Regions from separate parts of the Streptomyces sp. NPDC055025 genome, predicted to be linked through region 1. Evidence: riboswitches for the same ligand, from Rfam matches in the RefSeq annotation. Region 1 holds a riboswitch; each other region holds the start of a gene.

Region 1 (4,184 bases):
GGACCAGTCCGCACACGGCCCCGCAGATCCGGTCGGGCCTCGCCGTCGGACTGGAGCGCGCCGGGCTCGATCCGGCTCCCGTGGTCACGGCGTCACTGCCGCGCTGGACCGCCGAGGACGCGGACGGCTTCCTCGGCCGTCTGATGGCGCGGGGGGCGACGGCCGCGCTCTGCTTCGCGGACCGTGAGGCGTCCTTGCTGGTCGGCGCGGCCCGGCGGCGGGGACTGGGTGTCCCGGAGGACCTTTCCGTGATCGGCTACGACAACGAGGTGGCCGACCTGTGCGAAGTGCCTCTGACCACCGTCTCCCCGGCGAAGACGGATATCGGCCGACGGGCCGCGGGCATCCTCAGAGCCCGTATCGCCGACCCGGACGCCCCACGACGGCAGGAAGCGTTTGTGCCGCACCTCGTCATACGCGACTCCACGGGCCCGGCGCCCCGGCGGAACTGAGGCCCGGCGGCACTGAAGCACGACGCTCCCTCGCGCTCGCACTCGCGGTTCACCGGTCGCGAGCGGGCGTACGCGTCAGAGTTCGCGGCCATGGGTTTCGGCGTACCCGATCAGATCCTCGTAGGTCTGTCCGTCGGGGCGATAGAACTCGTCGCGGTCACGGCCGGGGCCGCCGGCCAGGGCTTCGCCCAGAAGCCTGGAGACGGTCAGGGCCGCGGACAGCGGCCGGTGATCGACGACGATCTCGTCCACCTGGCCCTGGTCATTGATATGGAACACGCCGACTCCCGTCACCGGCCTGCCGTCGACGACGGCGGTGTACTCGTTCACCCGACGGTCACCGAACTCGCCCTCCCAGACGGGAGTGAACTCGCGGTAGAGGCCGAGCACGGCACGAATCTGCGCCCGCACCGCCTCGGCTCCCCGCAGACTGCCGTTCATCACCGAACCGGCGAGCACGACATCCGGCGCCAGATCCCTCAGAAACCACGGATCCTGTGACACTGAACCTCCTCGTGGAACAGACGAGTTACGCCATGAACGTACGCGATGTGGCGACGCCGTCGCGGCGCCGGCGCACTCCCAAAGGCTGTCCCCCCGTTCCACCGCTTTCCCTCCCCGAATGGTGGCGATACGCACTCGGCACGCACCCCGACGCGGAATAAATGACACCCACATCGAATTGGTCGGAGCAGCATGGTATATCGCACCCGTTTTGAAAAGTAATTGTATGGGCGGTTTGCCCGCATTCTTCCCGTGGTGCATTTGGGTGGTATTGGCACGCCTTGGCATTCTCTGTACGGTGTTGTGACGTCAGAAATTCCGTCAGGGGTCATGATGTGCGTCACATCGGCCGTGTTCCGTGGCTCCCGTCGCCTCGGCCATTTCGCTCCCGGGGAGCGAGAGTTGAGTCCCCGGACGACTTCTGCGTAACCGGATCATTCCGCTCTGGATTCGTCCGCCGGGATCGCGCTGTGAATTCAGGTCTTGTTTTTGTCCGGACGTTCCGCCTACGTTCACGTCAATCCGGACGGACCGCCGAATCCTGCCGCCGCCCGGAAACCGAACCCACTCACGCACGGCAGGAGCGGGGGACCCAGGTAAGGCGCCGTTCCGGAATCCGGACCGGCTTGGGGTGAAGCCGCGCTCATACCGCGGCCGGGCAGCTCCAGCCCGAACCCGACAGCTCACCTCGCAGGCGACGGAGAGGAATGCGTCATGCCCGCACAGGCCAAGCACCGCCGTCCCAGAACCAGCCCGTTCGCCCGAGGTCTCGCCGTCGTGGGCACGGGTGGTGCCGTACTCGCGCTCCCGTTCATCGCCGCGACCACCGCCGAGGCGGTGTCGTCGCCCGCCGCCGCGACGCAGAAGGACAACCCGGAGACCTACTCCGTCGTCGCGGGGGACTCGCTCTCCAGGATCGCGGCCGCGCACTCCGTCAGCGGCGGCTGGAAGAAGCTGTACGAGGACAACCGTGAGGTCATCGGCGGCAATCCGGCACTGATCCACCCCGGCGTCGAACTGACCCTCGGTGAGAGGACCGCGTCCGCCCCGCCCGCCACCGCCACACCGGCCACCGCCACGTCGGCGGCCACCGCACCAGCGGCCACCGCACCGGCCACCGCCGTGGTCGAGCAGGAAACCGCGACGGCGGCCACCGACGACGCGACGGCGGCCACGGAGGACGCGACGGCGGCCACCGACGACGCGACGGCGGCCACGGAGGACGCGACGGCGGCTACCGAGGATCCGACGGCGACCGCCGAGGACGCCGGGGCCACCGCCGAGAGCGCGACGGCCGATACGAGCGACACCGTCACCCAGGCGGCCCCGAAGACATACACCGACGATCTGGACGGCTGGATCAACGAGTCGCTGGACGTCATGGCCGCCCAGGGCATCCCCGGCAGCTACGACGGTATCTACCGGAACATCATGCGTGAGTCCTCCGGCAATCCGTCGGCCATCAACAACTGGGACTCCAACGCCGCCGCCGGTACGCCCTCCAAGGGCCTGCTCCAGGTCATCGACCCCACGTTCCAGGCCTACCACGTGCCCGGTACGTCGATGGACAGCTTCGACCCGGTCGCCAACATCACCGCCGCCTGCAACTACGCGGCCGACCGGTACGGCTCGATCGACAATGTGAACGGCCCGTACTGACAGACCCCGCGGACAGACCCCGCGGACAGACCCCGCGGACAGACCCCGCTGACAGGCTCCGCCGGCGCTCGACGCTGACGTACCGTCACATCCGTACAGGCCCGCGCGCTCGTGCATCCGCGCACCCGCACGTCCGCGCACCCGCACAGACGGCCGGACCCGGCCGGGACATCCTCCGTCCCGGCCGGGTCCGGCCGTCTGTCCGTCCACCGCCGCCCTCGGTTCATCGCCCCCCGGCGGGCACCGGTGCGAGGGGGTGTTCACGCACCCGCGCGAGCAGGGCCGCCGGATCCGGGTCCGTCTGAAGGGCGTTCAGGAGCAGCAGCCACAGATCGTGCAGCGCTTCCTCGATCTGACGGCGCCCCTCCAGGGCGTCGGAGACGGTGTGCAGTCCGAAGAAGGCGCACACGAGTCCGTGCGCGGCCACCTGAGGGGTGACGCCATGTGTGAGTTCCCCCTCCTGACGGGCCTCTTCGAGAAGTTTGGTGACGGTTTCCAGCCAGCCCACAAAAGGTCTCGGCAGCGTGGCATTGATAGCGGTGCGCTCCGCCCAGAGCCGGGCGCCCGCGCGGATGACGACATCGTCCCGGAAGGCCCTCGCCACCTCGAAACTCAGCGCGACCAGCCGTTCCAGCGCCGGACGGTCGGACGCGCTGTAACGGTCGATCAGATCGGGCCAGGTCGCGAAATGCTCCTCGACAATGGCGAGGGCGAGATTCTCCTTGCTGGCGTAGTGGAAGTAGATGGCTCCGCTGGTGCGGCCGGACTGTGCGCTGATATCGCTGATACTGGTGCCTGAGTAACCCCGCTCATCGAACAACTGTGCCGCCGCTTCCAGGAGAAACCTCCGCGTCGTTTTCGCCCGAACCTGCTGCACCCGAACCCGCACGTGTACCCCGGATTGCCGTTCCGTTAAATGACAGCAGGCAATGTAGCGGCTTTTCCCACCGGGCGTGGCGGGCTTGGCGGCTCCGGGCTGGGGTGCGTAGCAACGAAAATTGCGGTGTTCTTGTCGCATGAATACAACGGTTGCTGAGGCATCGATCGTCGGCACCCTGGAGGACGTCCGCCCGCTGTCCTGGTCGCGTACGGTCGCACGCGAGATGGTGCACCGCGACTCCGTGGCCGAGGTGCTGCTCACCGATGTACGGCGGAGTCCGGACGGCGGATTCGAAGCCGCGGCGTCCTGGTCCCGGTCCCATCCGACCTTTCCGCGCGACGGCGCCGATCTGCACAGTCCGCTGATGATCGTCGAGACGCTGCGCCAGCTCGGGATCTATATCCCGCTCCGGTATTTCGATGTCGCGCCCACCGCGCATCTGCTCATCACCGATCTGTTCTTCGGGATCGATCCGTCGGCGGAACCCCGGGCGGTCTCCGGTGCCACCGGGGTGACCTGCGCCGTACGCGCGAGCGAGGTGCGCCGCGCCGCCGAGGACGGCGCGGTCACCGGACTGCGGCTCGATGTCTCCTTCTCCGCCCGGGGCACGGTGTTCGCGCGGGCCGGGGGCGGTGCGCGCGTCATGGACGGCGAACGGTACGACGCCGTACGGACCGGCCGTCGGCGCT
Region 2 (4,184 bases), on a different contig from region 1:
CACGCGGGCCGACGACCTGACCGGTCCGATGTCCGCCGACGGGTCACCGATGCCGGAAAGCCATATCCGTACCAGCCGTCGGCTGGTGCGTTTTCTGCCTGTCCTGGTGATCGTCGTCGGGGTGATCCTCGATCTCTCGACGCCGACGCGGGTCACCGCCGCCCCCCTGTACGCCGCCGCCCCCCTGGTCGCGGCGCCGTTCTACCCGCTGATCGGCACGCTGCTGATCAGCCTCGCGGCGGTCTGCGCCGAACTGTCGATGCACCTCTACGCCAACTCGCTCAACACGCTGGAGTCGCTCAGTGAGTTGCTGACGGTGGTGATCGTGTCTCTTCTCGCGCTCTACATCGGCGGGGTACTGCGCCGCAGCGGGCAGCGGCTCGCCTCGGCCCGGATCATCGCCGAGACCGCTCAACGGGCGGTGCTGCCAAGACCCGCCGAACGGATCGGCGGGCTGCGTATCGCCGCGCGGTACGAGGCGGCCCAGGAGGGCGCGTTCATCGGCGGCGACCTGTTCGCCGTACAGGACACGCCGTACGGGGTACGACTGGTGGTGGGGGACGTACGGGGGAAAGGGCTGGAGGCGGTCGAGGCGGTGGCCGTCGTCATCGGGTCCTTCCGGGAGGCCGCCGAGCAGGAGAGATCGCTGGAGGGGGTGGCGCAGCGGCTGGAGCGCGCGCTCACCCGCGACGGGAGCAGACGAGGCGGGCTGGACGCCTTCGAGGGGTTCACCACGGCGGTGCTCGCCGAGATCCCGCACGACGGGAGCGTGGTGCGGCTGGTCAACCGGGGCCATCCCGATCCGCTGCTGATGTGCGAGGACGGCGCGGTACGGATGCTGGAGACGCGCGACCCCGCGCTGCCGCTCGGGATGAGCGAACTGGCCGCGTGGCCGGACCGTGCCCAGCAGGCCGTCTACCCGGCCGGCTCGACGCTGCTCTTCTACACGGACGGACTCTCTGAGGCGCGTGACGCCCAGGGAGTCTTCTATGTGCCGATGGACCGGCTCGACGGACGGATCTTCCAGGGGCCCGACGAACTGCTCCAGGCGCTGATCGACGACGTCCGGCTGCACACCGGCGGCGGGAGCCAGGACGACATGGCGCTGCTGGCGGTGAACCGCCCCACGGAGGGGCAGCCGGAGCGGCGCAGGACGATACCCCTCGTTCCCTGACGCCTTCCCTGCTGCCGTTTCCCGGGGCCGTTCGCTGACGCCGAGTCCGCCGTCACCACCGTGTGTGATCGACAGGTATCCCTCCGCATAACATTTGACACACCGTCAGATATTCGGGGTGTACTGAAAGGAAGTCAGCTCGCCCGATTGCGTATGCATGTGCCCTGGTGTGTCCGATGCGAAGTTGTTAATGATCACCGGGAACAGCTTGGAATAAGGGCCTGGTCTCTATTAACGTTCGATAACGCAGCGCGGTCGTCCCAGCCGTCGTAAGAGTCGGCACCGTGCTCACGCGCCGAATCCCGCAAGGGAACCGGGGAACCACCAATTGGGGTGAATCGGAAGTTCTTCGCTGCCTTGTGCGGCGTAGGGCGACCGTAGGAGACCTTCCTGCTCCGAACCCGTCAGCTAACCCGGTAGGCGAGAAGGAAGGAAAGGAGTGCGCCTCAGTGGCGTCCAATCAGCCTGCCCCCACCGCCCCCTTCGAAACCACCTCCTTCGGCAGCGAGCCGGAGCGGGCATGGGGCGAGTGGAACCCGACCGAGGAGTCCGTACGCCCGGTACGCGGCAGGCATCGCGTCGGCAAGCAGCGCAACGGCTTCGCCCGTAGCTCCACCGTCCTCGGCGTCGGCGTCATAGCCGCCGTCGGCGCGGGCGGCATGGCCACCGCTCAGGACAAGCCCGCGGTCTCCATATCCCTGCCCGACGCCATCACCGACAATCTCCCCGACGCCGGGTCGCTCCCGGGCATGGGATCGCTGGCGGCGGACGAGGCCGAGCCGGACCTGCTGGCCAGTGCCCCGCTCACCACCGCCGGTATGACCGCCGCGGACGCGGAGCAGGGCGCCACGGACGCGGGCGAGGCCCTGCGGGCCCGGATCCTCCAGCAGGCGGAGCAGCAGCAGAACGAGGCCGACGCGACGGAGAAGGCGGCCGCGGAGCGCGCGGCGGCCGAGCAGGCCGCGGCACTGGCCAAGAAGCAGCAGACCGAGGCCGAGAAGAAGATCGAAGAGGCCAGGAAGAAGGCCGAGGCGGAGGCCAGGGCCAAGGCGGAGGCGGAGCGCCTCGCGAAGCTCGCGGCCAGCTTCGCCCTTCCCACCTCCTCGTACACCATCACCTCGACCTACGGTGAGTCCGGCTCCATGTGGTCCTCCGGCTACCACACCGGTCTGGACTTCGCCGCCCCGACGGGCACCCCGGTCAAGGCCGTGCACAGCGGCACGGTCACCTCCGCCGGCTGGTCGGGCTCGTACGGCTACCGCACCATCCTGGAGCTGGATGACGGTACGGAGATCTGGTACTGCCACCAGTCCTCGATGACCGTCACCGCCGGGCAGAAGGTCACCACCGGCGAGACCATCGGCCGGGTCGGCGCGACCGGCAATGTGACGGGACCGCATCTGCACCTTGAGGTGCACACCGCGGGTGGCTCCGGTATCGACCCCATGAGCTGGCTGAGCAGCAAGGGCCTGACTCCCTGACCCGGGTGTGACCCCATGACCCGGGCTCGGGTCTCCGTCCCCGATCCCTCGATTCCCCGATTTGACCCCGTGGCGCGACTGGCACAGTCCGGTCCCCGGCGGCTCCGGCGCTCGCCCCCCGACGCCTGGGCCGCCGGTCCCGTTTCCGGACCCGACCGGACCGGACCGGCACGTTCGTCCGTGTTCGTCCACGTTCGTCAGTACTGGCGGTACGGGTTGTAGCCGTCGTAGTCGATGTACGGCGGAGGCACCGGCACCCGGCCCGTGGCCCGCGCCGCATAGGTCAGGGCCGGTCCCGCCGTCTCCCTGCGCTGCCAGAGATGGTGCAGCAGCTCCTGCTCGCGCTCGACGAAGTCCGGGCCGGCCTTGCCGCGCTGGGCGTGGTGGCGCAGAAACGCCAGGGACGTCGCGAACGCCTCGTACTCGCCGACCGATCTGGACGCCTGGGGCCCGTACGTACGGCCCGCGAAATCGCGTGCCACCGTGCGCGCCCGCATTGAGGAGAGCGCCTGGGGCGCGGCGGCCGGCAGCCAGCCCGCCGCCGCGTACGCGGGCAGCTCGGCGGAGACCGTACGCAGCTCGCGCTGTCTGCTCCAGATCGCCAGCCAGGTCAGCAGCCCGAAGGCCGGCACCATGAACGCCGCGTACACGGCGTAGAAGCCGAACGGGCCGAAGAGCGACGTCGAGCCGTTCCACAGCGCGTGCATCCCCATCGCCAGCGCCAGACCGAGCGGTGGAAGGGCGAACCGCCGGATCCTCTGGCGACGGGTCGCCATCGCCGCCAGCCCGAAGCCTATGCCCGTGAGCACGGTGAAGAGCGGGTGCGCGAACGGGGACAGCACCACCCGTACGAAGAAGGTCGCCGCCGTCATGGCGGGCAGGCCCGTGCGGTCCGCGGTCTGGTCCTCGCCGAAGGCGCTGCCGAGATAGAGGATGTTCTCGGTGAAGGCGAAGCCGGTGGCGGTGAAGCCCGCGAACACGACCCCGTCGACCAGCCCGGTGAAGTCCCGTCTGCGGAACAGGAAGATCAGCAGGATCGCCGCGGCCTTGGCGCTCTCCTCCACGACCGGTGCTATCACCGTGGCGCCCAGGGACTCCGCGCCCGCCGGGTCCGCGGTGGCGATGGCTATCCACCGGGTCGCGAAGGTGTTGGCGATGATCGCGACCAGGGCGGCGGCGAAGGCACCCCAGGCGAACGAGAACAGCAGATTGCGCCAGGGGCCGGGGTCGACGCGGTCCAGCCAGCGGAAGGCCGCCATCAGGAGCGGTACGGGCAGCACGGCGAGGCCGAGACCGACCAGAAAGCCCTCGGTGCCGGTCTGGTCCCGCACGAGCGCCAGGATCACCAGCGCGCAGAGTGCGAGCAGCGTGATCACGGCCCCCGCCCGCACCGCCCGGTGCCGCCAGAAGGCGCGGCGCGGGCGATAGCGCCTGCGGGCAGGGTCCGGTACGGCGGTCCACAGGTCACCGAGCTGTTCCTGCTGCTCGTAGACAGGGATCGCCGGGCCCGGATCGGGGCGCTGCTGCGA
Region 3 (4,184 bases), on a different contig from region 1:
TCCACATTGGAGTCGGCGTGCGAGCCGCCGTTCAGGATGTTCATCATCGGAACGGGCAGCAGATGCGCGTTCGGGCCGCCCAGGTAGCGGAAGAGCGGGAGGTCCGAGGCCTCGGAGGCGGCGTGCGCGACGGCGAGGGAGACACCGAGGATGGCGTTGGCGCCCAGCGAGCCCTTGTTCTCGGTGGCGTCCAGGTCGATCATGGCCTGGTCGATCAGGCGCTGCTCGGTGGCGTCGTAGCCGACGAGCTCCGGGCCGAGCTGCTCGATGACGGCGAGTACGGCCTTCTCGACACCCTTGCCCAGGTAGCGGTCGGGGTCTCCGTCACGGAGTTCCACGGCCTCGAACGCACCGGTGGAGGCACCGGAGGGGACAGCAGCACGGCCGGTGCTGCCGTCGTCGAGGCCGACCTCGACCTCGACCGTGGGGTTGCCTCGGGAGTCCAGGATTTCCCGGGCTACGACGACGTCGATGGACGGCACGAGCATCTCCTTCTGGGATGTGACGCTTGGAGTGCAGGGTCTCATTGGCCTTGCGGCAAGAGCCTAACCGGCTCGGAGACGTCGGCCGCCCGGTGCCCGCCCGCTGGGACGGATCAAGCACCCGAGCGCTTCGGCGCACCCATGAGCACCGTCGTGCGCACCGCCGTGAGCGCCGCCCCGAGTACTCCCTCCGTACTCCCCGAGTGCCCCCTCCGTACGCCCGGAAGGTACGCCCGGAAGAGGGCAGACCCCGGCCCGGCGCGTACGGGGGATCACGCGCCGGGCCGGGGGGATCGGGGGCGGGCGGATCAGCGCAGGTGGAGCTGCTGGCCCGGGTAGATCAGATCGGCGTCGCGGACGATGTCCTTGTTGAGGTCGAAGAGCTTCTTCCAGCCGCCCTTCACCTGCCGCGCGGCGGCGATCTTGGAGAGGCTGTCGCCGGGCTTGACCTTGTACTCGCCGTCGCCCTTCTCGATCGTGGCCGTGGCGGCGCGGGTCTCACCGCGCGAGGCGGGCTGCGCCTGCTCCCGCTTCGGCTGCGCCGGCCGGATCTGCCGCGGGGCGGCCTGTTCCCCCGTACCGGAGCCGGAGGCGGAGGCGGATCCCGAGCCGGAGCCTGAATTCGAAGCGGAACCGGAACCGGAGCCCGAGCCGGAGCCCGAGCCGGAGCCCGCCGAGCCACCGTCGTACGCGGCGCCGGAGAGGTTCACCCCGCAGGTGGGCCACGCGCCCTTGCCCTGGCCCGCCAGGACCTTCTCGGCGACGGCGATCTGCTGGGACTTCGAGGCGAGGTCGGCCCTGGCCGCGTAGGCGGTGCCTCCGTAGGCGGCCCAGGTGGAGCCGCTGAACTGGAGTCCGCCGTAGTACCCGTTGCCGGTGTTGATGGACCAGTTGCCGCCGGACTCGCACTGGGCGACCTGGTCCCACTCGGAGGCGGTCGCGGCGGACGCGGAGGTGGCGCCGATCAGCGGGACCGCGACAGCGGCGCCGGTGATGCCGGCGAGCGTGGCGTAGCGGGCGGTCACGGAGCGGGAGGGACGGCGGTGCCTGCCCTTGCTGGAACCCTTGCTGGAACGCGGCATGGAACTCTCCTCACCGACGCCTACGAGGTGAGCTGTCGGGTTCGGGCCAAGTGAGTTGCCCGGCCGGGTGCTCGCGCACCCGGCTCCACCCCGAGCCGGTCGCCGGCCGTCTCTCGACGGCCGGGGCCGGCACAAACCTTGGGTCCCCCGCTCCTGCCTTCGGCGCATGACGCGACGACTACTCCCCCCGACCGACGGCAGGATTCGGCGTGACGGTCGACGAGGCCCGCGGTGCGAGCGGTTCAGACCGTAATCACAGGCCCGCCGGTTCTTCAAAGGAGAACATCAGGGAAATAACGCCCTTACCCACCCTCCAGGTTTACGCATTTCCCCTGGTGAGAGCGGAAAGCGGGGCAACCCGCGGGTCAAAAGTCCCTAGTTGCAGCAAAGAGACCCTTGTCTCACTTGCACAGAAGTGGACATAGGGCGGCGAACTACCCTTGAATCCGTGCCACTTCACGGCACTTCAAGGACGGGATCAAGAAGGAGACCGAGAGGGAGGCGGAGAGGGAGACACAGGGGGAGCCGGGGAGGGATCAGGGCCGCGGCCAGGGAGGACACCCCCATGGCACGCCGCGACGCACCCGGAGACACCGAGGCGCACCCGGAAGCACCGGGGCACACCAGGAAGCACCATGACCCGCCCGGAAGCACCGGGCGCACCAGGGGGCGGCACACCGGCCGCCCCCCGTTCACCTCACAGCCACCGCGCCGACGGCCCGGAGCCGCCGGCCCGTTCGCCTCAGAGCCAGCCGCCGAGCACCTTCTGCCCGTCGGCGATCAGCCAGTTGCGCTCGACGGGCCGGTCGGCCTCCGCCGGAGCGGGCGATTCCGTACGATCCGTCAGGCCGTCCGTACTGCGCGACAGTCCGTCACCCCGTGAGGCATGACGGCCGTATTCAAGCCCTTCATCCGAATTGCCCGTTACGGCATCGTCCTGGGCGGCTTCACCGCGGTGCTTGCCCTTGGCCGACTCCGCACCGCCGGCGGCGGTGCCACCGAGGCCGTCGGAGCTGAGGCCTTCAGTGCCCTCGCGGCCGTCCACGGAAGCGGAGGCTCCCGGTGCGGGCGTGGTGGCCGAACCGGAGGGGACCGGCTCTCCGGGCAGCGTCTTCCCGTCGGAGGGGGCGGAGGGCGTGGCGTCCGGAGCGCCGGAGGGAGCGTCCGCGGGACCGTCGCTCCGGTCGTCCTGCGCGGCTCCCGCCGAGCCGGAGCCGCCCCCGAGACCGACACCGTCCAGCACGGCGCCCGTGAGCCCGGAGACCGGCGCGCAGCTCGACCAGGCCTTCACGCCCTGCGCCGCGAGCACCTTCTCCGCCACGGCTATCTGCTGGGAGCGGCTGGCGAGGTCGGCGCGGGCCGCGTACTCCCCGCCGCCGAAGGCGTCCCAGGTCTCCTGGGTGAGCTGGAGGCCGCCGTAGTGGCCGTTGCCGAGGTCCGCGCTCCACATGCCGCCGCTCTCGCATTCCGCGACACGGTCCCAGGTGGAGGCGTCCGCCGCGCTGGCGCCCGAGGCGGCGAACAGCGGGATGGCGATCGCCGACCCGGTCACCCCCGCGGCGACGATCAGAGCGGGGGCCTGGCGTGGTCTGCGGTGTCGGCCGTTCGCGGAGCGCATGCGCTTGCCTTCCGTGTGACTGTCGTTTCGACTACGGCGTGTTGCAGCTGAGTCGTCGGTGAACGTAGCGGTACTCGAACGTCTGTCACAAGTCGATGCAGCGGAGATCACGTGAAAGTCACATTACTGACGGTCCGTCAGTTATGGAGTGACGATCCGACAGTGATCGGCGCCGGTCCCATGGCGGTACGGCGGCCGTCCGCCGCCGAATCCGTCAGTGGCTCATCAGCCGGACAATGGCGTGAACTGCACCGGAAGTGTGCGCAATCCACGCATGATGAGCCCGCCGCGCCAGCGCAAATCGGCAGGATCCACAGCAAGTCGCACATCGGGCAGACGGGTCAGCAGAGACGCGAGAGCGGTCTGTCCCTCAAGGCGGGCGAGGGGCGCGCCGAGGCAGTAGTGGATGCCGTGCCCGTAGCCGAGGTGCTGATTGTCACGCCGCGCGAGATCGGGCGTGTCGGGCGACGCGAACCGCTCGGGGTCACGGTTCGCCGCGGCGAGGACGACCAGTACGGGATCGCCCACCGCTATCCGCTGCCCGCCGAGCGTCACCGGCTCGGTGGCGTACCGCCAGGTGGCCAGCTCCACCGGACCGTCGTGGCGCAGCAGTTCCTCGACACCCGTCGCGAGCAGTTCCGTCTCCCCCGCGTCGAGCGAACGCTGGAGCCGGGCGTGCTGCTCCGGGTGGCGCATCAGCGTATGGACGCCGTTGCCGATCAGATTCACGGTTGTCTCGAAACCGGCAAAAAGGATGATGAAGGCCATCGCCGCGGCCTCGTTCTCGCTGAGATGCTCGCCGTCGTCACTGGCCCGCACGAGACCGGAGATCAGATCGTCGCCCGGGTTCTCCCTTTTGCGGTGGATGAGTTCGGCCAGATACGCCCGGATCTTCTTGACCGACCGCGCCACTCCGCCACGCGGTCCGCCGCCGTGCCGGATCATCATCCCGGCCCAGTCGCGGAAGTCGTCCTGGTCCTCGGCCGGCACCCCGAGCAGATC

What was found. Region 1 has a riboswitch for cyclic di-AMP ahead of ACWGDX_RS01445 (LysM peptidoglycan-binding domain-containing protein). Riboswitches for the same ligand answer to the same signal wherever they lie in the genome.
Region 2: it holds a riboswitch for cyclic di-AMP, as region 1 does, so the genes downstream of both, ACWGDX_RS21975 (M23 family metallopeptidase) here and ACWGDX_RS01445 (LysM peptidoglycan-binding domain-containing protein) in region 1, are expected to answer to the same signal.
Region 3: it holds a riboswitch for cyclic di-AMP, as region 1 does, so the genes downstream of both, ACWGDX_RS03245 (transglycosylase family protein) here and ACWGDX_RS01445 (LysM peptidoglycan-binding domain-containing protein) in region 1, are expected to answer to the same signal.

Annotation. Positions count from the first base shown of each region.
Region 1 covers NZ_JBSGVS010000002.1:23,484-27,667, forward strand. Annotated here, with positions in the region: gene ACWGDX_RS01435 (substrate-binding domain-containing protein) at 1-452, shown strand, start outside; gene ACWGDX_RS01440 (hypothetical protein) at 528-956, opposite strand; cyclic di-AMP (ydaO/yuaA leader) riboswitch at 1,512-1,666, shown strand; gene ACWGDX_RS01445 (LysM peptidoglycan-binding domain-containing protein) at 1,671-2,615, shown strand; gene ACWGDX_RS01450 (ScbR family autoregulator-binding transcription factor) at 2,839-3,492, opposite strand; gene ACWGDX_RS01455 (ScbA/BarX family gamma-butyrolactone biosynthesis protein) at 3,632-4,184, shown strand, end outside.
Region 2 covers NZ_JBSGVS010000035.1:68,882-73,065, forward strand. Annotated here, with positions in the region: gene ACWGDX_RS21970 (PP2C family protein-serine/threonine phosphatase) at 29-1,174, shown strand; cyclic di-AMP (ydaO/yuaA leader) riboswitch at 1,458-1,612, shown strand; gene ACWGDX_RS21975 (M23 family metallopeptidase) at 1,624-2,655, shown strand; gene ACWGDX_RS21980 (PrsW family intramembrane metalloprotease) at 2,853-4,184, opposite strand, start outside.
Region 3 covers NZ_JBSGVS010000003.1:147,495-151,678, forward strand. Annotated here, with positions in the region: gene eno (phosphopyruvate hydratase) at 1-488, opposite strand, end outside; gene ACWGDX_RS03245 (transglycosylase family protein) at 791-1,564, opposite strand; cyclic di-AMP (ydaO/yuaA leader) riboswitch at 1,567-1,739, opposite strand; gene ACWGDX_RS03250 (transglycosylase family protein) at 2,307-3,182, opposite strand; gene ACWGDX_RS03255 (cytochrome P450) at 3,408-4,184, opposite strand, start outside.